DNA from 2 places in the Proteiniborus sp. MB09-C3 genome. Region 2 is predicted to be linked to the other one. Evidence: riboswitches for the same ligand, from Rfam matches in the RefSeq annotation. Region 2 holds a riboswitch; the other holds the start of a gene.
What was found. A riboswitch is a leader RNA that binds a small molecule or an ion and turns the genes downstream of it on or off. The one in region 2 is predicted to bind glycine.
Positions count from the first base shown of each region.

Region 1: it holds a riboswitch for glycine, as region 2 does, so the genes downstream of both, QO263_RS09340 (GrdX family protein) here and gcvT (glycine cleavage system aminomethyltransferase GcvT) in region 2, are expected to answer to the same signal.

Region 1 covers NZ_CP127161.1:1,932,205-1,948,782, forward strand. Annotated here, with positions in the region: gene nth (endonuclease III) at 1-489, shown strand, start outside; gene QO263_RS09295 (cell division protein FtsA) at 583-2,568, shown strand; gene QO263_RS09300 (DUF2225 domain-containing protein) at 2,608-3,285, shown strand; gene QO263_RS09305 (methylated-DNA--[protein]-cysteine S-methyltransferase) at 3,275-3,823, shown strand; gene QO263_RS09310 (lipase family alpha/beta hydrolase) at 3,971-5,302, shown strand; gene QO263_RS09315 (ABC transporter substrate-binding protein) at 5,408-6,367, shown strand; gene QO263_RS09320 (FecCD family ABC transporter permease) at 6,386-7,438, shown strand; gene QO263_RS09325 (chemotaxis protein CheX) at 7,560-8,072, shown strand; gene trmL (tRNA (uridine(34)/cytosine(34)/5-carboxymethylaminomethyluridine(34)-2'-O)-methyltransferase TrmL) at 8,172-8,642, shown strand; gene QO263_RS09335 (Na/Pi cotransporter family protein) at 8,701-10,305, shown strand; glycine riboswitch at 10,487-10,589, shown strand; glycine riboswitch at 10,591-10,665, shown strand; gene QO263_RS09340 (GrdX family protein) at 10,741-11,118, shown strand; gene trxB (thioredoxin-disulfide reductase) at 11,263-12,207, shown strand; gene trxA (thioredoxin TrxA) at 12,254-12,571, shown strand; gene QO263_RS09355 (glycine/sarcosine/betaine reductase component B subunit) at 12,688-13,974, shown strand; gene grdA (glycine/sarcosine/betaine reductase complex selenoprotein A) at 14,016-14,492, shown strand; gene grdB (glycine reductase complex selenoprotein B) at 14,536-15,846, shown strand; gene grdC (glycine/sarcosine/betaine reductase complex component C subunit beta) at 16,160-16,578, shown strand, end outside.
Region 2 covers NZ_CP127161.1:544,485-558,609, forward strand. Annotated here, with positions in the region: gene serS (serine--tRNA ligase) at 1-1,105, shown strand, start outside; tRNA gene QO263_RS02600 (tRNA-Arg) at 1,414-1,490, shown strand; gene tadA (tRNA adenosine(34) deaminase TadA) at 1,515-1,964, shown strand; gene QO263_RS02610 (MFS transporter) at 2,083-3,276, shown strand; gene cls (cardiolipin synthase) at 3,361-4,806, opposite strand; gene QO263_RS02620 (polysaccharide deacetylase family protein) at 5,003-5,758, shown strand; gene QO263_RS02625 (sodium/glutamate symporter) at 5,891-7,030, opposite strand; gene QO263_RS02630 (DUF1893 domain-containing protein) at 7,262-7,693, shown strand; gene QO263_RS02635 (DUF3842 family protein) at 7,695-8,108, shown strand; gene QO263_RS02640 (ECF transporter S component) at 8,171-8,704, shown strand; gene QO263_RS02645 (pyrophosphohydrolase domain-containing protein) at 8,763-9,149, opposite strand; glycine riboswitch at 9,656-9,751, shown strand; gene gcvT (glycine cleavage system aminomethyltransferase GcvT) at 9,968-11,074, shown strand; gene gcvH (glycine cleavage system protein GcvH) at 11,133-11,516, shown strand; gene gcvPA (aminomethyl-transferring glycine dehydrogenase subunit GcvPA) at 11,518-12,858, shown strand; gene gcvPB (aminomethyl-transferring glycine dehydrogenase subunit GcvPB) at 12,860-14,125, shown strand, end outside.

The sequences.
Region 1 (16,578 bases), 1.4 Mb from region 2:
ACAGGAGAATTGTTCAAACAGTATAAGGCTCCAGAAGACTTTCTGAAATTAACTGAGGAACAGCTAGCTGAAAAGATACGGAGTATTGGGTTTTACAGGACAAAAAGTAAGAATATCTTAAAGCTTTGTGACATGCTTGTTAATGAATATGGTTCTAATGTTCCCTCCAACAGAGAGGAACTAATGAAGCTGCCTGGAGTAGGGAGAAAAACAGCTAATGTAGTGATAAGCAATGCTTTTGGGCAAAATGCCATAGCTGTAGATACCCATGTGTTTAGAGTGTCAAATAGAATAGGCCTAGCAAATAGTGACAATGTTCATGATACTGAAGAAGATTTAATGAAGAATATAGAGGAAAATCAATGGTCTAGAGCTCATCATCTTATAATATTTCATGGAAGACGCATATGCAAAGCTAGAAAGCCAATGTGCCATGAATGTCCCTTGACAGACTACTGCTTATATTATAAAGAAAATGTGGAGAAATAAGCAGAAATTTGACAAATTAAGAGGAAATAAAATATAAATGGAGAATAGCATAATGGTATTAACAAATTATATTAAAAGGTGGAATACTGGCCTATGGATGTAATTAATATAAATGAAATGATATTTTCTTTAGATATTGGGACAAGGACAGTCATTGGAGTAGTAGGAGAACTACATGATAATAATTTTAAGATTCTAGCAAGCGAGATAATAGAGCATGAAAAAAGGAATATGTATGATGGGCAGATACATGATGTCAACAGTGTTGTCAACATTGTAAAAAAGGTTAAAGAAAAACTTGAGCAAAAACTGAATATTAAACTGGACAAAGTAGCTATTGCTGCTGCAGGAAGAGCACTAAAAACCTATAGAACAAAATTAGAAAGAGAAGTAGATTCCAGTACTGAAATAGATTCAAGATTGGTTGAAAGTCTTGAAATGGAATCAATACAATCTGCGCAGAATTCTCTAGATGAAAAAACTAAAGATGAAGATACTAGATACTATTGCGTAGGTTATACTGTAATAAATTATTATTTAGACGGCAACTTTATGGAAAATTTAGAAGGGCATAGGGGCAATAGAATCGGAGCTGATGTGCTTGCAACCTTTTTACCTTATACGGTAGTGGACAGCCTGTATACAGTTATGGATAGAGTAGGACTTGAGGTAACAAGTCTAACCCTAGAGCCTATTGCTGCTATGAATATTGCAGTAAAGAAGAGCCTGAGGCTTCTAAATATAGCTTTAGTAGATATAGGTGCAGGAACTTCTGACATTGCGATATCCAGAGATGGCACAATTGTAGCATATGCTATGGCTTCAGTAGCTGGTGATGAAATAACGGAAAGTATTGCCAAGACATTTCTTTTAGACTTTGATGCCGCTGAAAAATTAAAAATAGAATTGGCTTCAAAGGAATTACATAAATTTGTGGATATTTTAGGTTTAGAGCATGAAATTGGAACCGATGAGATTTTAGATAGGATAGATAGCACGATTAAAATTATTGCCAAGGAAATTGCAGCTAGGATTTTGGAATTTAATGATAAGGCTCCTAGTGCAATATTTTTAATTGGTGGAGGAAGTCAGTTACCTAGACTTAATGAATATATTGCAGAGAATCTCGGTCTTCAAAAAGAAAGAGTGGTAATAAGAAACACTAGTATTATTGAAAATATTACTAATATTCCAGAACAATTAAATGGGCCTGATGCTATTACTCCAATTGGTATAGGTTTTTATGCATTGGAGAATGCACATAGGGATTTTATAGAAGTAAAGGTTAATGATCAGAAAATAAAATTATTTAACACTAAAACAATAAAAGTTTCAGATGCTTTGACATTTATAGGCTTTAATCCAAGAAAGCTAATACCTAAAAAGGGAGAAGATATAACCTATTACATAAATGGAGAGGAGAAAAAAGCCTTAGGACAATCTGGAGAAGCAGCTAAGATTTATGTAAATGATCAATTAGCTAGCCTTGAGAGAAAGCTCAAAAATGGAGATAGTGTAAGAGTTATTGAGGCAACTCAGGGTACAAAGGCGGAAATCAAATTGTTTGACTGTATTGATATATATAAAAAGATAATAGTGAATAATAAACTACTTAACTTGATTTTAGATGTTAAAGTAAATCAAAAGACTGTATTTGACAACATCAGGATAAATGACAGAGATATAATAGAGGCAAAAGAAATAAGCTATGTTGAAGAACTTTATGGACAGTTAAACATGGACAAGGATGTTCATCTAGCCTATAAAGCTGGAGAACTTCTAAATAATGACTATGTACTAAAAAACAATGATGTCATTGAAATAAAACCACTGGAAGAATCAAAAGAAATAAAATTGAAACAAGAAAACAATAACACCTTGAAATTAATCATAAATGGAGAAGAAACAGAAATACATCACAGCAAGACAAGCTTTATATTTGTCGATATTTTTAACTATATAGAGATAGATTTATCAAAGCCTCAGGGTGAGCTTATTTTAAATGTAAATGGGACTAAGGCTGAATTTACTCAAGAATTAAAGGAGAATGACAGAGTAGAGGTTTATTGGAAAAATTAATCAACGATTATAATTAACATAAGAGAAGGGAGATTGACAATGGAAGTAGAAGCTTTATACAGTAAAAAGGTAAAATGCCCTGCATGTAATAAGGAATTTACTACTAGTAAAATGAGGACAACTAAGATTAGAGTTGATAGGGTGGACGGAGATCTTATGAATCATTACAAAAGTGAGAATCCTATAAAGTACCATGTTTTTGTTTGTCCTAAATGTGGATATGCAGCAATGGAAGGTAATTTCAATAAACTTAGACCTGCCGAAAGAGAAATAATTAAAGAAAGTATTTCGAAAAAATGGAAGGAAAGAGAATATTCTGGATCGAGGACAGACGATGAGGCGATAGAATGCTATATGTTAGCTCTTTATTGTGGAGAACTTATAGGTTTAAAAAAATATGAATTAGGCAATATTGCTTTAAAGATAGCTTGGTTTTTTAGAACAAAAGAGAGCGACGAAGAAATGCGATTCTTGCAGAATGCAGTTGAGCTTTTTGAACAAGCATTTTTTACAGAAGACCTGTCAACTTTATCCACAGACGAAATAACACTTGGATATTTGATTGGTGAACTTCATAGGAGATTGGGAAGAAAAAAAGAAGCAGTGTTATGGTTTGGAAAAACTGTTTCAAATCCTCGAGTAAAAAATAACCCTAGGATAGAAAATCTGGCTAGAGAACAATGGCTTCTAGCAAAGGAGAAAGACGGTGAAGAATGATACAAAAATTTACTGTGAAAGTATGGAGACAAATATAGGAAAATTATGGATTGGGTTTACGAGTAAAGGTCTTGCAAGATTAGAGTTTTCAACAAGGGAGGATAACTTTACTAAAGAACTAAAAAAAAATTATCATAGTATAGTTGAGTATGATGGAGCAGATTCTGATTATAGTAAACAAATAAAATTATACTTAGACAAAAATTTGAAAAGCTTTGATTTACCCTTAGACTTAATTGGTACACCTTTTCAAATGCAGGTTTGGCAAGAACTACTTAAAATACCATATGGAGAAGTAAGATCCTATAAAGATATTGCAGTTGCTGTAGGGAGAGAACAAGGCTTTAGAGCAGTTGGCATGGCTAACAACAGAAATCCAATATCAATAGTAGTCCCTTGCCATAGGGTCATAGGGAGCAGTGGCGAATTAGTAGGTTATGGTGGAGGAATAGAGACTAAAGTAAAACTGTTAAAGCTTGAGGGGCTGAATATAATAGAAAAGGAACACAATGGAAACAGACTATATTTTATTGCTTAATGTATTCTATATCTGCATTCCTTAAGGTTCATAGCTTAAATCAGTAGTCTCGCAACACAAATTTGCTATAATTATTGTAAGTTTTTGTTACACTTAAGAACATATCCCACATATTATATAATAAAATGTTTTAGAGGTGGGATATTGATGTATTATTATACAGAAAATAGAAGTGCAGCTAAATTACCTATAGTACTTATACCAGGTCTTTTTGGTTCCCTTGGTGATGATATATTGCCAGGAACCGGAGACCTTAATTTTGGTATGGCTGAACATGTATATAGGCCTATAATAGAAGATTTAGAAGAACTAGGCTATAAAGAAGGAAAGGATTTATTTATAGCTTTTTATGACTGGAGAAAAGGCTGTGAATATAACACAGAAAAATATTTAATACCCAAAATAGAAGAGGCTAAAAGAGCAACGATGAGAGCTAAGGTAGATTTAATAGGCCATAGTCTAGGAGGAATAGTAGCTAGAACTTATATTCAAGGCTCACTATATAATAAGGATGTAAGAAACCTTATTATGATGGGAACTCCAAACTCTGGTGCAGTAAATGCATACTACTTCTGGAGCGGTGGACAGATGCCTTATGATAAATTAGAAAAGAACGTGATTTATCAATTGCTGAAAATAGGTTTTTTTTGGATATATAGATTTTTACATGGACCAATAAGCGATGTAAATATTTTGAGAAGACTATTTCCAGTAGCTGAAGAGCTGCTTCCTAGTTATGGATATGGAAATTATCTATTTTATGATGATAATGGCGGGATAAAAAAGCCAGTGCCAATTACTCAAATGGAATCAGTAAATAGGCATTTAAATAAAATGAATAAGACTAGTCATTTAATATTTAACCGAGGGGTAATACCATATCATATAATTGGGACTGGATTGGAAACAACTGATATAATCTGTGTAAATAAAAACAATAGAAGCATGGATAAATGGTTTGATGGAAAGCCAATGTACTCTATATCCATGCCTTATGGAGATGGAACTATAACAATAAGCAGTGCAGAAGCAATATATAGCAAGAATTATTATTTGAGTTCAAATCATGGAGATATATTAAAGAAATCAAAGGATATATTAGCTTCAATACTTATGCGTCCGTCATCTCCTCAAAAAGATTATAGAAAGGAAGCAGAACAAAGCTATGTATATAGTATTATACTGAGAAATGTACCTGAAGCAGAAATTCATTATGCCAATACAGAAAAAGTTTTAAATATAGCAGAAAACACAACTACAAGAGATTATATTACTAGAAAAATGGGAGATAATCTACATTGGATAGTACTCAGCTCAAAGGAAAAGGAAAAAATCAAACTCAATTTTAATCCAAAGAAGGAACAAGACTATGAAATGCTAGTATTTTTTGCAGAAAGGAATGGAGAAATTGAAATGATAAGAAAAAGCTTTAAAAGTAGGAACACAACTATAAGTCTTTTTGGAGCAAACTGTTTGTAAATATGACATATTAGCATATATTGTCTTGAATTAACACATTTGATTTGCTATCATTAGGTTATAAAATAATAATATATTACTTTTATACATGAGAGGAGAAAGGCAATGAACAGCATGACTAAAAAAATTACAACTGTTGCATTAGTATTAATATTGGTTCTAACATTAATAACTGGATGTGTAACACAGGGAGAAGAACCTAAAAACGAAGAAAATCCTATAACATCAGGAGAAAGCAATGATATCTATCCAATGGAAGTGGAGGATCAATTCGGGAACAAAGTAACAATAGAAAAACAACCTACAAGAATAGTTTCCCTTGCGCCAAGTCATACAGAAATTCTTTTTGCATTAGGGCTTAAAAATGAAATAGTAGGGGTGTCTACTTACTGTAATTATCCAGAGGAAGCTACTGAGAAAGAAAAAGTAGGGGATGCTTTTAATGTAAATATAGAAAAAATATTAGAGCTGAATCCAGACTTAGTGATTCAATATGGTTCCGGCAAGGAAGACGTGAATAAAAAATTGAAGGATGCTGGCATAGTTGTACTTAGCTATGAGCCTGAATCTGTAGATCAGGTTATTAGTCTTATAGAAGAAATAGGAAGAATTACAAACAGTATGGTACAAGCGAAGGCCGTAACTACAGATATGATGAGCAAGAGAGATTATATAGTCAATAAGGTAAGTAGTGTAGAAAAAAAAGCAAAGGTATTTTTTGAAGTTTGGAATGAACCATTACAAACGGCAGGTCCAGGTTCATTTATAGACGAATTAATAAGACTAGCTGGTGGAGAAAATATTGCCGGTGATGCAGAAGGAGCTTATGCTCAATTTGATTTAGAACAGCTTATAGAAAGAGATCCTGATGTTTATTTGATGTCTAAGGATCTTGAGACTAAGACTATTGAATCAGTAAAGGCAAGACCAGGATATAGTGAGTTAAGTGCGATAAAAAATGACAGAATATATATTTTAGACCCATTGATATCAATACCAGGACCAAGAATAGTTGAAGGATTTGAAATCGTAGCAAAAAGTATATATCCTGAGCTTTTTGAGTAAAAATAGAGTAGGGATAATATGAACGAAAAAAAAGTGAACAAAAAAAGGTGGAGCTTCATTATTGTGGTTTGCGTAATTACTTTGATTCTCAGTATTATAGTGTTTTCAACCGTAGGCTCAGCTAATATCAAAACCACAGACACCTTTAGAATTGTTCTTTCTAAAATACCTTTAATAGGAAAGCAAATTGATATTTCAGACATGCCAAAATCTTACCAGACTATTATACTCAATGTAAGAATACCTAGAGTTTTAATTGGGGTTATTGTAGGAGCAGCTTTGGCTGGTGTCGGAGCCGTATTTCAAGGCATGTTTAAAAACCCTATGGCAGATCCATATGTCATTGGTATTTCTTCTGGAGCTGCATTAGGAGCGGGATTAGTGATTATTTCAGGAATAACTTGGACAGCCCTTGGAATGTCATCTATTTCAATTGGAGCATTTATTGGAGCTATTTCTTCTACTTTTTTAGTCTATTGGATTTCAAAGGTAAAAAATAAGGTTCCAGTCACTATTTTACTGCTGTCAGGAGTTGCTGTTGGTCAGTTCCTGACAGCTATATTATCATTTCTAATGGTAATATATACAAAAGATATGAGTAAAATAATATATTGGACATTAGGCAGCTTTTCGGGGAAAGGCTGGGAGCATCTGGCTTCTGTATCTATTCCCATGATATTGTCGATGATTATTATTAACTTTTTTTCAAGGGAATTAAATATTATGCTCTTAGGAGAAGAGTCTGCACAAAATTTAGGCATTAACGTAGAGAAAACAAAGATAATTATACTCATAATTTGTTCTTTTATTATATCAATTGCAGTGTCAGTTAGCGGAATAATCGGTTTTGTAGGTCTTATTATCCCGCATATAGTGAGGTTAATAGTAGGACCTGACCATAGAATCCTTATACCTACATCTATGCTGGTAGGTGGAATATTTATGATATTTGCAGATACATTAGCTAGAACCATTATATCGCCAACTGAGATACCCGTTGGGATAATAACAGCTCTCTTTGGGGGCCCATTTTTTATATATCTCTTAAGAAAATCTAAGAAAAGCATATAGCTGTATACTATAAAATCTATAAAATCAACATACAAGATGAAAGAAATGCTATTCAGAATGAGAATAAATAGTTGCATAATACACAATAATAGATTCTAAGGAATAATTCCTGGAGTCTTTTTTGTGTAGATATGAAATTATTGGAGGGATAAAAATTCCAAGTCTAGAGATTGCTGAAATATTTAATAAGAATACAAAAGAAATTTTTAAGCAATTTGTTGATATAGATTTAGATGAGAAGATTTATAAAACATCAGATACCAAGCTTTATGATGGGGTATCTGTGATAGTAAGTTTTTCAGGCATAATTTCAGGGCAAATAGTAATTAGCATTTCAGGTGAACTCTCAAAAGTTATCTACCATAGGTACATGAAAGGCATTTTAGCTATAGAAATTGATAAAGATGTTAAAGAGGCTGTTTTTAAATTATCAAAGCTTATAATAGGAAATTCATGTGCTAGCTTCTATGGGAATGGAGTTTCTATGGAGATATGTAGCTATTGTATAGTTGAAGGCTGTGATATTAAATATACATCAATTGATAAAAATGTCACAATAATTGACTATGAAACCTCATTAATGGATATGAACATAATGCTTATATTGGATATTGATGGGAAAGCAGAAAATTAGTGATTTTAACAATTGACTTTATAAAAAAAGATTAGTAAAATCAATTAGGTTGGTATAAATAACATTTTAATTATGAACGTTGAAGTAGGGGGTTAAATAATGCCACTAAATGTCGTGTTAGTAGAACCAGAAATTCCGCAGAACACAGGTAATATTGCTAGAACTTGTGCAGCAACTGGTGCCTCACTACATCTTGTAAAGCCTTTAGGATTTGCTATAGATGATAAGCATGTAAAAAGAGCTGGACTTGATTATTGGAGCTTGCTAGATTTACATGTGTATGAGAACCTAGATGAATTCTTTCAGAAAAACGATGTAAGTAAATTTTATTTTGCAACAACGAAAGGACGTCAGAGCTATACGGATTTCAAATTTGAAGAAGGAGCTTTTTTATTATTTGGAAAGGAAACAGCAGGGCTGCCAAAGGAGATTCTCTCCAAGTATCAGGAGAGGACTATGAGAATACCTATGGTTGAAGATGAAAGAGCTAGATCTTTAAATCTTTCAAATTCTGTTGCCATAATAGTGTATGAGGTGCTAAGACAGCTTAAATTTTCCAACCTGATATAATTTATGAAATAATTCTTTAGCATTATGAAAGAATATTTTAAAAAACAGGAGGTTTATTATGCAAATTGCTTTTGGTGTATTAGGAGGACTAGGATTATTCTTATATGGAATGAATCTTATGGGGACAGGCCTTCAGAAAGCTGCTGGAGAGAAGCTAAAAAAACTTATAGAGGTATTAACCAGCAATAGATTAATGGGAGTAATTGTAGGTACAGCTGTAACCATGGTTATCCAAAGCAGTAGTGCTACAACTGTAATGGTTATAGGGTTCGTAAATGCTGGCTTAATGACATTAAATCAAGCAGTTGGTGTAATAATGGGTGCTAACGTAGGAACTACAGTAACAGCACAGCTTATAGCTTTTAAATTAAGCGATTATGCACCTGTTGTAGTAGCTATAGGTGTTGCAATTTGGCTATTTTCTTCTAAGAAAAAAAATAAGGAGATAGCTGAGATACTTATTGGATTTGGTATTCTTTTTATAGGAATGGACTTCATGTCTAGCCATTTGAAACCATTAGGAAATTCACAAGTTTTTAAAGATTTGATAACTAGTCTTAAAAATCCAGTTTTAGGAATTATAGTAGGCTTTGGATTGACCACTCTAGTACAAAGCAGTAGTGCTTCTATCGGATTGTTGCTTGCTCTTGCTAGTCAGGGTCTTATAACTATAGATATAGCATTACCCATTCTTTTTGGTGATAACATAGGAACTACGACAACTGCACTTATTTCAAGTATTGGAGCTAATAAAACAGCTAAAAGAGCAGCACTTATGCATTTTCTTTTTAACGTAGTAGGAACTATAATTTTTATGGTTATATTAAGAAAGCCTGTAGAAGCTATAGTAATAAAATTTTCACCAAATGATATACAAAGACAAATTGCAAATTCTCATACACTATTTAATTTACTAAATGTAGCAATTCAATTCCCTTTTGCAGGACTATTAGTTCTAGCTGCTAAAAAGCTAATTAAAGGGGATGAAGAGGAAGTAATTAATGGCTTAAAATATTTAGATACAAGAATTATTGAAACTCCTTCTATAGCTGTAGGTCAAGCAAGTAAGGAAGTACTAAGAATGGGAAAAATAGTGAGAGATAATCTGAGGACTGCCATTGAAGCATTCTATTCAAAGGATGAGAAATTAGTTCAGAAGGTTTTTGAGGAAGAAAAAAGGATAAATGAAATTGAAAGAGATATAACAAAATACCTAATCCAGCTTTCCAATGCACCTCTTACAGATGAGCAGCATTCAACTGTAACTACACTATTCCATGCGATTAACGACATTGAGCGTGTGGGAGATCATGCAGATAATATAGCGGAATTATGTCAAAATAGAATAGATAACAAGCTTTGGTTTACAGACACAGCTCTTGATGAGCTGCATATAATGTTTGATAAGGTGGAGGATGTATTTAGTAAATCTCTATTAGCATTTAAAACTGCCGATCCAAGGATTTCAGAGGAAGTAATCAATCTTGAAGCAGAGGTTGATATAATGGAAAAGCATTATAGAGAAAGTCATATTGAAAGATTAAATACACAATCATGTGAGCCTAGCTCAGGAATCGTCTTTCTTGATTTAATAAGTAATCTTGAAAGAATATCAGATCATTCGTCAAATATTGCAATGTATATTTTAGATGCTCTTAAATAATATGAAAAGCGCAGGTATATGTGCTTTTCTACGGAAATATGGCAAATGTTAAAGATATTTAAGAAATTTTCTTACAAAAACATGAAAAAAGGTATTGTGCACAAATTGTTTATATATTATAATAATTTTAAATACAAACATTGATTTTTATTTAACAATTCTATAATTGAAATAAAACTGGATGAAGGATGCGGAAGAGACCAATATATATTGGCGCCGAAGGAGTAAGTCATAAGTTTGCCATTTATGGAGAAGCTCTCAGGCAAAAGGACCGTATTTGGACAGTTCTCTGGAAAGCCTATGGCACCGAAGGGGCAATTCTTTGAAAAAAGAAGAATCTCTCAGGTTTAGAACAGAGTAGAGGGGCACATAATAATGTTACTTCTATTCTGTTTTTTTGTTCAAAATTTTAAAGGATTGTAAGGGGTGAAACCAGTGGGCAAAATAATAGTTACAAACAATCCATTGATAGGAGAAAGATTTGCAGCCTTATATGAAATAGAATTTTATGATAAAGATTACATAGGTATTTTGGAAACCGTGAGAGACAAAATCCATCTAGGACACGAGCTTTTATCCCATCCTTTAGCAGGCAGTATCAAGCCTAATGAAACTCCATATAGGACTGTTATTATTTCAAAAGATAAAAAACAGTTAGATATGAATTCTTTAACTCTTATAGAAAGTGCTATAGTAACTACTAGGAAATTTATTAGCAATAGACCAACGCCAGATTGGAATAATGTTGCACTTTTTGACTTTCAAACCGTAGACTTATCCCTAATTGAAAATGTACTTAATAACGTGATTTAGCCCTGTATAAAACTTGGCAGATTTGGGTAAATTTTAGTTGGTAATAGGCTTTTTGCAAGCAATGAAGTCACATGTCTATACCTTATAAATGTTAACCATAAAACTTAATGGGTATAATTATTACAAAATAAAGGAGTGAGGCACATGACAAACTTATACGATACAATAATAATTGGATCAGGTCCTGCAGGTTTAGCAGCAGGATTATATGCAGCAAGAGCAAAAATGAAGACTCTAATATTAGAAAGAGAAAAAGCAGGTGGACAAATAGTTACTACTGAAGAAGTGGCTAACTATCCAGGCTCAGTTGAAAACGCTTCTGGACCATCTTTAATTGCAAGAATGGTTGAGCAAGCAGATGAATTTGGAGCAGAAAGAGTACTAGACGAAGTAAAAGAAGTTAAATTACAAGACAAGATAAAAGTGATTAAAGGTGCTAAGGGTGAATACCATGCAAAGTCTATAATAATTGCAACAGGTGCTAAACCAAGACCAATGGGCTGTCCAGGAGAAAAAGAGCTTACAGGAAAAGGTGTTTCATACTGTGCAACTTGCGATGCTGATTTCTTTACTGATTTAGAAGTATATGTAATTGGTGGAGGAGACTCGGCAGTTGAAGAAGCAATGTATTTAACTAAATTTGCCAGAAAGGTTACTATAGTTCATAGAAGAGATGAGCTAAGGGCAGCAAAATCAATTCAAGAAAAAGCTTTTAAAAATGATAAAATAAACTTTATTTGGAATTCAGTAGTTAAGGAAGTAAAAGGTGAAGGTATATTGGAGTCAATGGTACTTGAAAACAGAGTAACTGGTGAAATAACAGAAATAGTTGCAGATGAGGATGACGGTACATTCGGAGTATTTGTTTTCGTAGGATATGACCCAGTAACATCACTATTTAATGGAATGGTAGAAATGGAAAATGGCTATATAATAACTGATGATAATATGAAAACTAATATACCAGGAGTATTTGCAGCAGGTGATTGTAGAGTAAAATCTTTAAGACAAGTAGTTACTGCAACTGCAGATGGTGCAATAGCTGCTACACAAGCTGAGAGGTACATTGAAAGCGTTTTCGAGGAATAAAACAATTTTTTTAAATAAAAAAACAAAAATTATAGGAGGGATATCCATGTTAGCAGTTGATAAGGATACTTTTGAACTAGAGGTACTTAAAGCAGAGGGACATGTATTAGTGGATTTTTGGAGTGAGGGTTGTGAACCATGTAAAGCATTAATGCCACATGTTCATGAACTGGCAGAAAAATATGATGGAAAAATGAAATTTACTAGCTTAGACACGGGTAAGGCTAGAAGACTTGCAATTTCACAAAAAATATTAGGTTTACCAGTTATAGCAATTTACAAAGATGGACAAAAAATTGATGAATTAGTAAAAGACGATGCTACACCAGCAAATATAGAGTCCATGATTCAAAAATATATTTAATATATTTATCTAAAATTTGCTTAGGTAACCGACCTATAGAATAGGTTATAAAACCTATCCTATAGGGTTACAATAAATACATGGCATAAGTGAAATATTAAGAGGAGGTGAACTCTATGCGCCTAGAAATAGGTAACATTATCATTAAGGATGTACAGTTTGGAGACAAAACAAAAGTAGAAAATGGGATTTTATTTGTCAACAAAGAAGAGCTTATTGCAGCAATAAGCGATGACGAAAACATCAAAAGTGTAGAGGTAGAGTTGGCAAGACCAGGTGAAAGCGTCAGAATTACACCAGTTAAGGATGTAATAGAGCCAAGAGTTAAGGCTGAAGGTCCTGGTGGAATATTCCCTGGAGTACTTTCAAAGGTTGAGACTGTAGGTACAGGAAGAACTCATGTACTAAAGGGTGCAGCAGTTGTTACAACAGGTAAGGTAGTTGCGTTCCAAGAAGGTATCATAGACATGACTGGACCAGGAGCAGACTATACGCCATTTTCAAAAACAAACAACGTTGTTTTAGTGATTCAACCTAAAGATGGCTTAAAGCAGCATGACCATGAAAGAACCGTTAGATTTGCAGGCTTAAAAGCAGCAGCATATCTTGGAGAAGCTGGTAAGGATGTAAACCCAGACGAGGTCAAGGTATTTGAAACATTACCTTTACTACAGGGAATTCAAAAATATCCAGAGCTTCCAAAGGTAGCATATGTATTAATGCTTCAAAGTCAGGGCTTAATGCATGATACTTATGTTTATGGTGTCGATGCTAAGCAAACTATTTCAACATTAATTTACCCAACAGAATTATTAGATGGTGCTATCATAAGTGGTAACTGTGTTTCTGCTTGTGACAAGAATACAACTTACCATCATTTAAATAATCCTGTTGTACATGATTTGTTTGAAAAGCATGGCAAAGAATTAAACTTTGTTGGAGTAATTATCACAAATGAAAATGTCTATCTAGCAGATAAAGAAAGATCATCAAACTGGTCTGCTAAATTAGCAGAATATTTAGGAGTAGACGGTGTTGTTATATCACAAGAAGGCTTTGGTAACCCTGATACTGACCTAATAATGAACTGTAAGAAAATTGAAAGAAAAGGTATAAAAACTGTTATAGTAACTGATGAATATGCAGGTAGAGATGGTGCATCTCAATCATTAGCAGATGCCGATTCACTAGCAGATGCAGTTGTAACAGGTGGAAATGCCAATGAAGTAATAGAATTACCGGCATTAAATAAAGTAATTGGATATCTTGAACCAGTAAATATAATTGCTGGTGGATTTGATGGAAGCTTAAAGGATGATGGTTCAATAGTAGTAGAGCTTCAAGCGATTACAGGTGCAACAAACGAACTTGGCTTCAATAAGCTAACAGCAAGAGGATTCTAATAATTGAAAACATATATAAAAAAATGAAAGGAAGTGTGATGATGGGACTATTAGACGGTAAAAAAGTTATCGTAATAGGCGATAGAGACGGTATACCAGCACCAGCGGTAGAAGAATGTCTTAAAAATACTGGCGCAGAAGTAGTTTTCGCATCTACAGAGTGTTTTGTCTGAACGGCTGCAGGCGCTATGGACCTAGAAAATCAACAAAGAGTTAAGGATTTAACTGAAAAGCACGGAGCAGAGAACATAGTTGTTCTTTTAGGTGCTGCTGAAGGTGAAGCTGCAGGTTTAGCAGCAGAAACAGTTACAGCAGGAGATCCAACTTTTGCAGGTCCATTAGCAGGAGTCCAGTTAGGACTTAGAGTATATCACGTTGTAGAGCCAGAAATAAAAGATGAATTTGACGCTGATGTATATGACGAACAAATTGGTATGATGGAAATGGTTCTTGACGTTGATGATATAGTAAACGAAGTAAGCTCAATAAGAAATGAATATTGTAAATTTAATGATTAAGTGATAACCCAAATTACCCAAAAATACGAGAGGGGGGAAACTAATGAGTAAAATTAAAGTTGTTCATTATATAAATCAATTCTTTGCTGGAATCGGTGGAGAAGAAAAAGCTGATCATAGACCAGAAGTAAGAGAAGGAGTAGTTGGACCAGGTTTAGCATTGTCTGCAAGCTTTGGTGATGAGGCTGAAATTGTTGCTACAATCATTTGTGGTGACTCTTACTTTAATGAAAACCTAGAAGAAGCAAAAGCAGAAGTAATCGGCATGATTAAAAAATACAACCCTGATTTATTCATTGCTGGACCAGCTTTTAACGCAGGTAGATATGGTGTTGCATGTGGAACGATTACTGATGCTGTTAAGCATGAACTAGGAATCCCTGTTTTAACTGGTATGTACATTGAAAATCCTGGAGCAGATATGTTCAAGAAAAGTGTATATATAGTTGAAACAAAAAATAATGCAGCAGGTATGAGGCCAGCAGTAAAAACTATGGCGGGCTTAGCTCTTAAATTAACTAGAGGCGAAGAAATTGGTTCACCAGCTGAAGAAGGATATATTTCTAGAGGAATCAGAAAGAATGTATTTGTTGATAAAAGAGGCTCTGAAAGAGCTGTTGAAATGCTTATTAAGAAGCTTAAGGGAGAAAAATTCGTTACTGAGTTCCCAATGCCTGATTTTGATAGAGTAGATCCAAATCCAGCAGTTAAGGATATTACAAAAGCTAAAATTGCATTAGTTACTTCTGGTGGTATAGTTCCAAAAGGAAACCCAGATCACATTGAATCTTCAAGTGCTTCCAAATATGGTAAATACGATATTTCTGGAGTAGAAGATTTAACAGAAGCAACTTATGAAACAGCTCATGGTGGCTATGATCCAACATATGCAAACAATGATGCTGATAGAGTTCTTCCTGTAGATGTTCTTAGGGATATGGAAAAGGAAGGCAAAATCGGAGAATTACACAGATATTTTTATACTACAGTTGGTAATGGTACAGCAGTTGCAAGTTCAAAAGCATTCGCAGCGGAGTTTGCTAAAGAACTTAAAGCTGATGGAGTGGATGCAGTTATACTAACTTCCACCTGAGGCACCTGTACACGTTGCGGTGCAACGATGGTTAAAGAAGTTGAAAGAGCAGGTATTCCTGTTGTTCATATGTGTACAGTAGTACCGATATCTTTAACAGTAGGTGCTAATAGAATAGTTCCAACTATAGCTATTCCTCACCCACTTGGTAATCCAAGTCTAGAAAAAGAACAGGAAAAAGCATTGAGAAGAAAATTAGTTGAAAAAGCTTTAGTGGCTTTAACAACTGAGGTAGAAGGTCAAACAGTGTTTGATAAATAATATCTGCTGGCTGCATTCGCAGCTAGCAGCTGCAATCATTATAAAAGGGTGATTTTGTTTTATCACCCTTTTATAAAACAGCTATTATGACTTAACTTGATATATTGAATAAATCGAAGATAGGTCAAATGCGACAAGCACTAACCTTATTGTAGGTTTATGATAAGGATGTCCATTAGAACCACATGACTGTTAAGGAGTAAGCAATTTTGAGCTGCGAGACTGCAAAGCAGTTAGGACTAATATTATGTCTGTAGCTGCCAGCTGCGAGTATTAAGAAACATATTTTTTAATTATTTTGGAGGTGAAGTATATGTCATTCCCAGTATTAAAAGGTGCTGGATATATTCTAGTTCACACACCAGATATGGTGATACACAATGGTACAACACAAACTTCAGAAAGAGTTATTAACCCTAACTCAGAGTATTTAAAAGAACTTCCAAAGCATTTACGTAGCTTTGAGGATGTAGTAAGCTACCCACCAAATCAAACATATATAGGCTCTATAACTCCGCAAGAGTTAGCAAAATACGAAGCACCATGGCATGATAAAAAAGTAGAAGGTGCTGATAGATTCGGAAAGCTTGGAGAAATCATGCCTCAAGATGAATTTATAGGCCTAATGCAAATATGCGATGCTTTTGATCTTGTTAGGTTAGAAAAGAATTTTGCAGCTGATGTAAAAGGAAAATTAGAAAAGCATCCATTAATTAGAGAAGAGTTAATTGG
Region 2 (14,125 bases):
TCCTAAATTAAAAAAAGAAGGAAAAGATGCTACAGAAGTACTAAATGAAATGAAGGAGCTATCTCAAAAAATCAAGGATTATGACAGCGATGTAAAAGAAGTAGATGCCCAGCTTAATGATTTGCTTCTTAGAATACCTAATATTCCAAATCCAAATATTGCAGTAGGCTCTAGTGATGAAGATAATGTAGAGATTAGAAAATGGGGAGAGCCTAGAAAATTTGAATTCGAGCTTAAGGCGCATTGGGATATAGGTACAAATCTTGATATTTTAGACTTTGAGAGAGCTTCAAAGATTACAGGCGCTAGATTTACTCTATTTAAGAGATTGGGAGCTACTTTAGAGAGAGCTATAATAAACTTTATGCTAAACCTCCATACTAATGAACACGGATACACGGAAATATCACCACCATTTATGGTAAATAGAGCTAGTATGACTGGTACTGGACAGCTTCCAAAATTTGAAGAGGATGCATTCAAGATTCCTGACAAGGACTTTTTCCTTGTGCCTACTGCGGAAGTACCAGTTACAAATATTCATAGGGATGAAATACTAGATGAAACCCAACTTCCGGTATATTATACTGCATATACACCTTGCTTTAGGCAAGAGGCAGGTTCAGCAGGAAGAGATACTAGAGGTCTTATAAGAAATCATCAGTTTGACAAGGTAGAGCTTGTGAAGTTAGTTAAACCAAAGACATCATACGATGAATTAGAAAGATTGACTAACAATGCAGAAAAAGTCTTGCAGCTATTAAATATCCCATATAGGGTAGTAGAGCTATGTACAGGAGATATAGGATTTTCATCTGCTAAAACTTACGATATAGAGGTATGGATGCCTAGCTATAACAGATATGTGGAAATTTCCTCTTGTAGTAACTTCGAAGATTTCCAAGCAAGAAGGGCAAATCTAAAATATAGAGATAAGGAAACAGGAAAGGTAGAATATGTCCATACACTAAATGGATCAGGTCTTGCTGTAGGAAGAACTTTGGCAGCAATTCTTGAAAACTTCCAACAGGAAGATGGTAGTGTAGTTATTCCAGAAGCTTTAAGACCATATATGGGCGGCGTTGAGAAGATCGTTAAGAAATAAAAAACCAACTAAAGGTTAGAAATTGGAATTGAGAATCTTATAGGGGCAGATGTTAGAAGCCAGAAGAATGAAAGTTTAAAGGGTAAAAACCAAGTGATGTATATTTAGTAATGACTAGAATGCTTCTATTATTATTCTAATTGTCATATGGCTTTTTATTTAAGTTGACTAAAATAGATGATTTTAAAAGGCCTAGATGAGCTATTATGCAAAGCTAGAGCCTTTTACTTAACCTGGTAATTAAGTAATATTATATAATTGACATAGATGCAATAATATCATATAATATATGGGTATGATATTAAGGTGCTCCCGTAGCTCAGTAGGATAGAGCGACGCCCTCCTAAGGCGTAGGTCGGAGGTTCGACTCCTCTCGGGTGCGCCACTATTATTTTTTGAAGGTGAAAATATGGATGAATATTTCATGAAAATTGCAATAGATGAAGCATATAAAGCTTATAGCATCGGCGAGGTACCTGTCGGTGCTATTATTGTAAATAACCATAAAATCATAGCCACAGGATATAATATGAGAGAAATTTTAAGGGATCCTACTGCTCATGCTGAAATAATAGCAATTAAAAAAGCCAGTGAATTTTTAGGTGGATGGAGGCTAATTGATTGCACTATGTACGTAACTTTAGAGCCCTGTGCCATGTGTGCAGGAGCCATTGTCAACTCAAGAATAGAAAGAGTAGTTATAGGGGCTAAAGACCCTAAAATGGGCGCCTGTGGCTCTATAATCAATATAATACAAAACCAAAGCTTTAATCATAGAGCTGATATTACTTGGGGAGTAATGGAAAAAGAAAGCTCTGAAATAATGAAAGACTTTTTTAGAAAATTAAGAGAAAAATAGATTAAGGTTTATTATTACAAAAGTTAGTGATTTTTGATAAAATAGTAGATAATGAAAATCATTAGGAGGAGATTGTTATTGAGGCTTTAAAAGAGATATTGACTAATGGTGAGGCAAAATGAGCAAGATAAAAGAAAAAACCAATTATCTAATTATTGCATTTATGTTTGCTATTATGATTTTATCTGCAATAGCCGACAATCTAAGAGGAGTATTTATACCCTCTTTTAAAGCGGATTTCTTAGTGAAGGATACCCATATGGGAGTCATGATAGTTGTAGGCTCAATAGGATATATAATCTTTGCTTATTTAGGAGGAATGATATGTGAAACTATGGGACACAAGAAGGTTATAAGTATGGGCATAGCTTTAACGATTCTTTCCCTAGTTACATTGTACCTCAGTCCTAACTTTGCAGTTTTACTAGTAGGAATGTTTCTATTGAATGCTGGATGGGCCTTCATAGGCTTAGCAATAAATACAGCGATACCTATAATAGCTGTAAGCTTTCAGGCTGTAATTATGAACCTAGTACATTTTTGCTATGGAATAGGTGCTACTATAACACAGAAATCTGCAGGTTTACTTTTATTTAAGGGAATAGAATGGCGAACTATGTATTTATGCATATCAATACTATATTTTATAGTTTTTATTGCATTTATTTTTGTAAAGATGCCCTCTGTAAACAAGTCTAAGGAAGACAAAAAGATTGACTACAGGTCTATATTCAAGCATAAGCTTATTTATTTTTATATGATATCCTTAGGTCTTTATGTGGCTGCTGAAATAGGCACTGGGAATTGGTTTGTTAATTATATGAGGGAAACCTATAAATATAATGAAAATCAGGGGACTTATTATACTACATTATTTTTCGGAACATATGCTTTAGGAAGGCTTTTAGGCGGATTTATAGTTGAAAAACTAGGTACTGTTAAGACTGTACTCATATCCTCGGTGCTAGCATTTTTATTTTATATCATAGGACTTGCAGTCGGACAAAAAGGGTTAATATTAATTGGATTTTCAGGGCTTTTCTTTTCAATTATTTTTCCTACACTTATACTATCAACAAATGAAGTGTTCAAGAAAAACACCACCTATATCATCGGGATACTAACCACTGCTTCATCAGCTATAAGTATGGCTGTAAACTTTATTATTGGATGGTTAAATGACTGTATAGGAGTTCCTAAGGCATATTATACTATTCCAGTATGCCTTTTGTTAAATATGGTTTTTGTCTATTTGATATATACAAATTCAAAAACACAGAAAAGTACTTTAAAGAGTTCCACATTGAGCTAAATGAAAAGGGTGTTTTAGAAAAAATTCTAAAATACCCTTGTAACTACTTTTGATATATAGTTTTAGGAAGTACAATAGAGGAAATTAAAGTACAGGAGAAAGTAGTCTTGAAATAGATTCCTTAAAAATAATTACTTTAGAGCGTTTTTTGTATTCTTCTATAGTTATTTCGTTGCAAACCTTTAAATCGTTCTCAAATATTTCTTTAAGCCTTGTAGATGTTTTAGTATCATAAATGAAGGCATTTACCTCAAAATTCAATTTAAAGCTTCTTACATCGATATTTGCAGTTCCAACGGAGGCTATTTTTCCATCTACTACTATTGTTTTTGCATGTATAAATCCATTTTCGTAAGTATAAGCCTTTATTCCAGAATCTAGCAATTCTCCTATATATGAGTAGGATGCCCAGTAAACAAACATGTGGTCTGGCTTATTTGGTATCATTATCTTTACATCGACTCCGGAAAGGGAAGCAATTTTAAGAGCTTCCAGTATACTTTGATCTGGAACAAAATATGGTGTTTGAATATATATACTTTCTCTTGCCGAAGCTATCATTTTAATATAGCCAATTTTTATTTGCTCCTGTTCTGAGTCTGGACCACTGGAGACAATTTGTATTCCTGTTTTTCCCTTAGACTGTATTAATGGATAGTATTTTTCATCATATGCAGTTTTTTCCTTTGATGCATGTCTCCAGTCAAGAAAAAATCTTGTTTGCATCATAAGTACGGCACTGCCTTCTATTTTAAGGTGTGTGTCTCTCCAATATCCAAATTTTTTGCTCAGTCCTAAATATTCATTTCCAATATTGAAGCCTCCTATAAAGCCACATTTGCCGTCTATGATTGCAAGCTTTCTATGATTTCTATAATTAATCCTTAAATTAATGAGAGGTATTTTAGAAGGAAAAAATGATGCTACTTTTCCACCGGCTTTAATTAATTCATTAAAAAATCTTTTAGGAAGAGTTCTTCCCCCAAGTGCGTCATAAAGAAGTCTTACTTCAACTCCCTCAGCAGCTTTTTTTGTAAGAGCAGCCACAATTTTTTTACCAAGGCTATCATTTTTAATTATGTAATAGAGCATATGGATATGGTCATTTGCTTTTTCTATGGAATCAAGAAGTGCAGCAAATTTTTCATTACCATCTGTAAATATTTCGACTTCATTATCCTGAGTGAATATTGAGTCATCGCTAATAAGCTGCATTCTTATCATATCTTGATAATTTATCATTTCTTCATCATTGAAAACTATTTCATTATTTTGTATATATGACATTTGTTCTAATAGGACTTTTCCTATCATCTGATCCTCTTCTGTTTTTGTGTCAAATATTTTTTGCCTACTAAGATTTTGACCTAAAGTTAGATAAAGTATAAAGCCTAAGTATGGGACTAAGAGCAAAACCATAAGCCAAGCCCATGTAGCGGAAGGATCTTTTCTCTCAAGAAAAATTAATATGAAGGCTAAGAAAACATTCAGCACAAGAAGTATAGAGAGTGTAGGTACAAACCAATTCATATACAAATACCCCCATTCATTAGGTTTGCTAAAAAGCTATCTAATATCATTTTATTGTATGTAAAAGATATATTCAATATTTACTATTTAGTTTGAGTTTATTTAAAGCATTAGTGTAACAAAAGACTGCATATAATTATAATGCAATTCATTTAGAAAGTAAAAATATAAATATATAAAATAAAAGGTGATGTTTATGAATAACAACACTATTGTCAAAGTACTTATAGTTATTATAATGATTTTAAGCACAATAATTTTTTGGAAAGACAAATCTATAAGCTCTTTCAAAAACATAATTGATGTGGTAAGTCATCGTGTCGAAGAAAAAGAGGTGATCAGGAAAGGAATTACATATGAAAAAGTCATAGCAATAACTTTTGATGATGGACCACATCCCAGATTTACGCCTAAAGTTTTAGATGTTTTAAGAGAGAATAATGCAAAGGCTACCTTTTTTGTTTTAGGAAAACATGCAGAGTGGTATTCAAAAACATTGTTGCAGGTAAAAGAAGAAGGACATGAAATAGGGAACCATTCTTATAGTCATGTAGATATAAAAAAATCCTCTGAGGAAGTTATAAAGAGCGAGATAGAAAAAACTCAAGATATTATTTTTAAGATAACAGGAGAAAGTCCTAGATTATTTAGACCGCCTTTTGGTTTCTATAGTGAAAAATTACTAAATGTATTGAAGGAAAGCGAATATAGGATAATTCTATGGACAGAAACACAGGATTCCTTAGACTGGAATCATCCAGGAGTAGATAATATTGTAATGAAGATTTTATCAAATGCACAGAATGGAGATATTATACTATTACATGATTATGCAGAAGGTGAATGTGAAGCAATTGAAGCACTAGAGATAATATTACCTGAGTTGAAGAAAAGGGGATTTAGCTTTGTAACTGTTTCAGAGCTTTTAGAACTAGATACTCAGGGAGATTAGCTAATACAATAACGAAAGGCCTTAATTGAAGTTTTGAAATCGTGAAGGGTTTTGTTGAAACGTATTTTATTATGAGTTATAAAATAAGCTGATGATCTGCTATACCAGAGCATCAGCTTATTAAAAATTATATTAAAAACTAAAAAACCAATTTACTATATGAGGATTTATTAAACCTATGAGCCAGGATCCAATAGGTGGGACAATAAAAATCAAATCAGGTATAACTCCTTTTTCTTCACTACAACACTGAATACTTGACAAGGAGTTCGGAGGAAATCCAATTCCAATAGCAGTTAATCCCGTAGCTATGTAAGCAGCAAGTGTATTTTTTCCATAGATTTTAAAAACTATGAAATATGAAAAAGCAATTAGCCAAGATATCTGCATTAAAACTATTAAAATGGCTTTGGGTGTTAGCATACTTAATGTCGATATATCTAAAGAAGCGAAACCCGTAACTAATAGCAATGATAAAAATATGTTGCCAATAAAATTCATATGTGAAAACTGTATATTAAAAATATTGAGCTTGTCCAAAATGAATCTGATTATAATACCGGCAAAGAGCCCTCCTCCCAAAGGAGATAATATTTTTCCGAATCCTAATTGAGTAGGAATATAAGCAATACCTGTTGCAGCAAACAATATTAAAAGATATTTTAGAAGCTCTGAGGTAGTAAAGGTTGGATTAGGAGTTTTAGCTATCTCTGAAAAATCTGCCTTAGGCTCTAAGAGCTTAAACACTATAGTAGATGATATAATTGCTAGAATAACACAAAATACTGAAACACCAGAAAGAGTAGATAAGAAGGCGGTTCCATTATCACCCACCAGTGCAACAGCGTTTTGTGCGAACGAATGGTCTCCTACTAAATTGAGAGAGCTAAACATAATCATATCTTTCTTTGGAAGACTAAAGATTTTTCCAAGTATGATAATGAATACATTTTGCATAATAGCAACTGATACTACTATGACCAGAAAAACCATTTGCTTAAATATCCCGTTCTTGAAAATGTTTTTATCTACACGCAACCCTATTGAAGCAAAAAAACCAGCAAAAAATACGGTGAATAGTGAAAAGTTGATAGATATTTTTATCTTTGGAGAAAGGACATACATAAGTATTGACAATAAAAGTCCACCTATAAAAGGTGCTGGAATATATAGCCTGTTTAGAATAGGGACTTTACTCTTTATAAAGTAGCCCAAGAGAATAAAGGAAATTAGTAGTGCTATGGTTTGTACTGTATTTAGGACAATCGACATTTTTACCCTCCATTTGTTATTTTTTTTCACGAAACTTACACAAACACTTACATAATACTACAAAATATAACATAAAATCAAGGGAAATTTGTGAAGTTTAAGACAATTATAAAAATTATGCTTGCTGTTAGAGCAATTAGCTAAGAAGTTTTTAAGCACTAATAATAAAATTGAAAAATACAATAAAATTTGGTATTATATATTCATATTCAAGAATCAGGAGCTGAGCAGATGAAAGATTTGGAATTGGCTAAAGAAATCCTCGAAGAAAAAGAGCTTACTTTAGCCATAGTAAAAGAGGGAAAAATTCTATTTACAAGTATTGATAAGGGAATAAAGCCTATATATACTGCAGTACGTGAGCTTAAAGAGGAGTTGAAGGGAGCAAGCGTAGCAGATAAAGTCATAGGAAAGGCAGCCGCAATTCTATGCAAATATGCAGATATAAAGGAGCTTTATACAAGGCTTATTTCTAGCGAGGCCATTAAAATATTTGAAGATAGTAGTATCAAGTTTTTTTATGATGAAAGCTCACCATATATTAAAAATAGAGATAAAACAGATATGTGTCCAGTAGAGAAACTATCTCAAAAGGTAGATAGTCCAACAGAGTTAGTTCAAAAAATATCTGAATTTCTAGATAATATGAAAAAGAGGGCATAGTATGAAAATCGCCGTAATAGATGGAAAAGGTGGAGGCATAGGCTGTCAAATAGTAGAAAGACTGAAGTCTTTAAAAAGAGATGATATTGAAATCATTGTACTGGGGACGAATTCCCAAGCCACAGCAAATATGCTAAAAGCCGGAGGTAATGATGGAGCTACAGGTGAAAATGCAATAATATGGATGAGCGACAAGGTGGATATTATTATTGGGCCTATGGCAATAATTGCAGCAAATGCAATGATGGGAGAAATAAGTCCCAAAATGGCAGAAGCAGTTGCAAGCAGCAGAGCTAAAAAGCTTTTATTGCCAGTAAGTAAATGTAATTTTGAAATAATAGGGCTTGAAGGCTATCAATTAAAACAACTCTTTGATGAATTGCTTAAAAAAGTGAAGACAATATTAGAAAAATAAGACCATGAAGGTTTTTTCCAAGAAGGAAACTTTCATGGTTAATTTTTTTGGGAGGTAAGAAAATGAATAAAAAATTTTCAACAAAGGATTTAGTATTAACAGGATTACTATTAGCTTTAGGACTGGTTTTTCCAATGATATTCCACCTATTTGGAGGAACAGGACCAGTATTTTTACCTATGCATATACCAGTTTTAATAGGAGGATTTGTATTACCGCCATATCTAGCCCTATTGTTAGGTATTATTACTCCACTAGTTAGTGGTACGCTTACAGGAATGCCAGTTTTATTTCCTATGGGAGTAATAATGATTTTTGAACTAGGAACTTATGGATTAGCTGCTTCCATAGCTACTAGAAAATTAAAGCTTTCTTCTATACCCTCGCTTATTATAGCCATGATAGCTGGTAGAATAGTAGCAGGTATAGTAGTATTTGTGTTGGCATCAAATTTTGGAGTACAGTTGAAGGCCCTTACATTTGTTAAGGGAGGAATAATAACAGGACTTCCTGGCATAGTTATACAGTTAATATTTATTCCATCATTGATGTACGCATTAAATAAAATCAATAGAGGTGCTAATGTAAATGCATAGTTGAGCAGGAGGTAAATAATTATTTTATTTACCTCCTGCTAATTAAGGATTTTACATGTTATTTAGCTTGACTGTCTATTTCTTTTTTTATTCTTGGATAGGGATCTTCCCAACCTTCAGGTTTAACGGTCTTTCCATCTTCCTTGTAGTGAGGCTTTCCATCGCTCCACAGCTTGTCCATATTAGCAGTATGTACTATTTCAAATATTTTATCAGGCTTGACCCCCATTTCAACAAGGGTCCCTAAAGCAAAATACATTAAATCTATCATTGCATCTGCCTGCTCATAAATATCATTTGCTTCTTTAAACTCATCTATTTCTTCAAGCATCCAGTTATATCTTTTAGATACCCTATCAGCATCGAGAAGCTTAGGAGTATCTCTATAAGGATGCCCAAACTTCATTTGAAAATCTTTAACCATGTCCCACCATTTATTACTCATATACGTTTACCTCCAAAAGTCTTCTATAGTTTTAAATAGCTTGTATTTTATTTATGACACTACATTTTTTATTCTATCACATTTTTATTAATCCGATAAAAAGAAATATGGTGATTTTTTTAACAAAACCTAATAAGTTTTAGCAATAATTATTGATATTTTCTAGAAATTATAATATTATCTAATATAAGCAGTATAAAAGTAACAAATAAATATGACTTAAAATAAAGATAACATAAGATATTACGTCAACCTACTTAAATATAATATATAAGGTAATTTCAGCAGCTATAGTTAATTTTTTAACGATTAAGAAGTTAAAAATATAACAATTATTGATATTTTTTAGAAATTATATTATGATTTAAGACGAATAGGAAAACACAATAGAATTAGGTATCTAGATGAAGGTGGCGTGAGATATCTTTATATAATAAGATAGCCGAAGAAGCAATATAAGATGAGCCGGTTTTTTATAGAAACTTTCAGGCAAAAGTATCGTCATCAGATGGAACTCTGAAGAGTCCGATTATTCGGCGCCGAAGGAGAAATGTATTATATAAGATACAGAAGCTCTCAGGTTAGGAAACAGAGGAATATAATGGCACATGGCTTTATAATGCTTCTATGCTGTTATATTCCTTTTTTGATACATTTTATTTGTATAATTATATGTTGTAAGATTTATTTATTATTTGGGTATATTATACCTATACTATGTCCTTTTAAAAGTGAATATAATGTTTTATTTAATCACATAATTAACATTAGCCATAAGCACAATAAAGTAACTTTAAAATTTGAAGGGAGGAGTTATTTTGGCAGAACCAAGAAAAACATCGCTTTACAATGCACATCTAAAGTATGGTGGCAAGATAGTTGATTATTCAGGATGGGCATTACCAGTACAGTATGAGGGTTTAACGCAAGAACATGAGGCAGTAAGAACACAAGCAGGATTATTTGATGTTTCACACATGGGAGAAGTAGACGTTACAGGACCACAAGCATTGGATTTTGTTCAATACTTAGTTACAAACGACATTTCAGTACTTAATGACAATCAAATAGCATATAGCTTTATGTGCTATCCAGAAGGAGGAGTTGTAGACGACCTTTTAGTTTACAAATTCTCAGAAGACCATTATTTCCTTGTAATTAATGCAGCTAATGTTCAAAAAGACGTGGACTGGATTAATGAAAATGCAAAAGGCTATGATGTTAATATTAAGAATCTTTCAGATGATATATCTGAAGTTGCTATTCAAGGACCTAATGCTCAGAAGATTCTTCAAAAGCTAACTGATACAGATCTTTCTGAAATAGGCTTTTTCCATCTAAAAAGAGATGTAAATGTATCAGGAGCAAATTGTTTAATATCAAGAACAGGATATACAGGAGAAGATGGATTTGAAATCTATTTTGATAATGAGCATGCAGAAGCTCTATGGGATAAGCTGATGGAGGCTGGAAAAGAAGAAGGACTTAAACCAGCAGGACTTGGCTCAAGAGATACACTAAGATTTGAAGCAACTCTCCCTCTTTATGGAAATGAACTTGGTAAGGATATTACTCCATTAGAAGCAGGATATGGAATGTTCGTAAAACTAAGCAAAGAAAACTTTATAGGAAAAGATGCCTTAGCAAAGCAAAAAGCAGAAGGATTAAAAAGAAAAATAGTAGGATTTGAAATGATCGATAGAGGTGTTCCTAGACACGGATACGAAGTTTATGCAGATGGAAAGAAAATAGGCTTCGTGACAACAGGATATTTTTCACCTACTTTAAAGAAAAACATAGGATTTGCAATGCTTGATATGGACTATACTAAGCTTGATACTCCAATTGATATACAAGTAAGAAATAGGAGCTTAAAAGCAAAAGTAGTAGATAAGAGATTTTATCAAAAACATTACAAGAAATAAGATAAACTTCAGTAGTACAAATTAACAAATAATACTAAAATTAAGGAGGAATTTTTTTATGAAAATAGTTGAAGGTCTTTTATATTCAAATGATCATGAGTGGATTAAGGTAGAAGGAAAGGAAGCTTATATTGGAATTACAGATTTTGCACAACATAAACTAGGAGAGATTGTTTATGTTGAATTACCACAAGTTGACGATGAACTGAATTCAGGAGATGTTTTCTCAGTAGTTGAATCAGTTAAAGCAGCTTCAGATTCTTATCTTCCTGTATCAGGTAAAGTAGTTGAAGCAAATGAAGAGCTAGAGGGAGAACCAGGCCTACTTAACGAAGATCCATATGCGAACTGGATTGCTAAAATTGAGCTTTCAGATGAATCAGAACTTGAAGAATTAATGAATGCTGAGGAATACGAAGACTTCTGTAGTAAGGAGGAATAGTATGCATAGATATATACCAAATACGGAGGCTGATAAGAAGCGAATGCTTGAAAGCATTGGTGTAAGCTCTGTCAGCGATTTGTTTTCAGACATACCAGATAACTTAAAATTAAATAGAAAGCTTAATATTTGTGAATCAATGTCTGAGATGGAGATTGTAAGGCATATGGAAAACCTTACAGATAAAAATAAAAGTGTAGAAGAATTAGTGTGCTTTCTAGGAGCAGGAGCATACGATCACTACATACCTTCAATAGTAAAGCATCTTGCTATGAGGTCTGAATTCTATACTGCTTATACTCCTTATCAGCCAGAAATAAGCCAAGGAACGCTACAGGTAATATTCGAATATCAAACTATGATAACTAGTATCACAGGTATGGATGTAACTAATGCATCTATGTATGATGGACCTACTGCAACGGCAGAGGCGGCTATAATGGCCTGCGAAAATACTAGACGTAAATCTATTATTGTATCAAAGACAGTTAATCCTGAAACTAGAAAAGTTCTTAGAACTTATCTGAAAGTAAGAGATATTGAAATAATAGAAGTGGATATGGCCGACGGCGTTACAGATGTAGAAAAATTAAAATCTCTAGTAGATAAAAATACTGCTGGAGTTATAGTTCAAAGTCCAAATTTCTTTGGAATACTAGAGGATGTAACTGAAGTTGAAAAGGTTATCCATGAAAATAAAGGAAACCTAATTATGTATGTTGACCCTATTTCACTAGGAATATTAAAAACTCCTGGAGAATTAGGGGCAGATATAGTAGTAGGTGAAGGACAATCTCTTGGAAATAGGCTAAACTATGGTGGACCACATCTAGGATTTTTAGCTGCTACTTCAAAGCTTGTCAGAAAGCTTCCTGGAAGAATAGTTGGCCAGTCTGTAGATGTGGATGGAAGGAGATCCTTTGTACTTACTCTTCAAGCAAGAGAGCAGCATATAAGAAGATATAAGGCTACTTCCAATATATGCTCTAACCAAGGCTTGAACATGGTTATGGCAGCTATATACATGGTAACAATGGGTAAGAAAGGGCTTAGAGAAGTTGCACTACAAAGCACACAAAAAGCACATTATGCTTATAATGAAATGGTTAAGTCCGGTAAATTTAAGCCATTATTCGATAAGCCATTCTTTAAAGAATTTGTAGTTTCAAGCGATATAGATGCTAGCAAAGTTAATAAAGAGCTTCTAAATAAAGGTATTCTTGGTGGATATGAGCTTAGAAAAGAATACAACGAGTTAAATAATGGGCTTCTTTTCTGTGTAACAGAAAAGAGAACAAAAGAAGAAATTGATAAGCTAATTGGCGCTTTGGAGGTGATGTAATATGCTAAGAAATTACGATAGCTTGATATTTGAAATCTCCAAGGAAGGAAGAACAGCCTATAGCCTTCCCCAAAATGATGTAAATGAGCTTTCACTAGATTCAATCATACCAAGCCAATTTTTAAATGAGAGAGAGGTTGATTTACCAGAAGTAAGTGAAGTTGACGTGGTGAGACACTTTGTTAATCTTTCAAATAAAAACTATGGGGTAGATACAGGATTTTATCCATTAGGTTCATGTACTATGAAATATAACCCTAAAATAAATGAAGATATGGCAGCTCTTGATGGATTTGCTGACCTACATCCATATCAACCTGAAGAAACTGTACAAGGCGCACTAGAGCTTATGTATAACCTTGAAACATATCTTTCAGAAATATCAGGTATGGCTAGAACAACTTTACAGCCAGCAGCTGGGGCACATGGTGAGCTTACAGGACTTATGATTATAAGAGCTTATCATGCTTCTAGAGGAGATAGCAAGAGAACTAAAATAATAGTTCCAGACTCAGCTCACGGTACAAATCCTTCAAGTGCACAAGTTGCAGGGTTTGATATTGTAGAGATAAAATCAGATAAACATGGTGCAGTAGATATAGAGGCACTTAAAGCTGTATTAAGTGATGAAATTGCAGGTCTTATGCTCACAAATCCAAGTACTCTTGGATTGTTTGAAAAGAATATAAAAGAGATAGCTGATTTAGTACATGAGGCAGGCGGTCTATTATACTATGATGGCGCTAATATGAATGCTATCATGGGTATTACAAGACCTGGAGATATGGGCTTTGATGTAATGCACTACAATCTACACAAAACCTTCTCAACACCTCATGGTGGCGGAGGACCTGGAAGTGGCCCAGTTGGAGTAAAAGAAGATTTTATTAAGTTCCTTCCATGTCCAATGATAGAGAAAAAGGGTGATATGTATACTCTAAATTATGATTGTCCAGATTCAATAGGCAAAATGAAGGGCTTCTATGGACATTTTGGAGTGATGGTTAGAGCATATACCTATATATTGTCAATGGGTGCAGAAGGTCTTAAGGAAGCAAGTGAAACAGCTGTTCTTAATGCAAATTATATTATGAATAAGCTTAAGGATCACTACTACCTACCATTAGACCAAATCTGTAAGCATGAGTTTGTATTAGGTGGGCTAAAGGAAGATAATTTAGAAGTAGCTACACTAGATATTGCTAAGAGGCTTCTAGACTATGGCTACCATCCACCAACAGTATACTTCCCATTAATTGTTGATCAA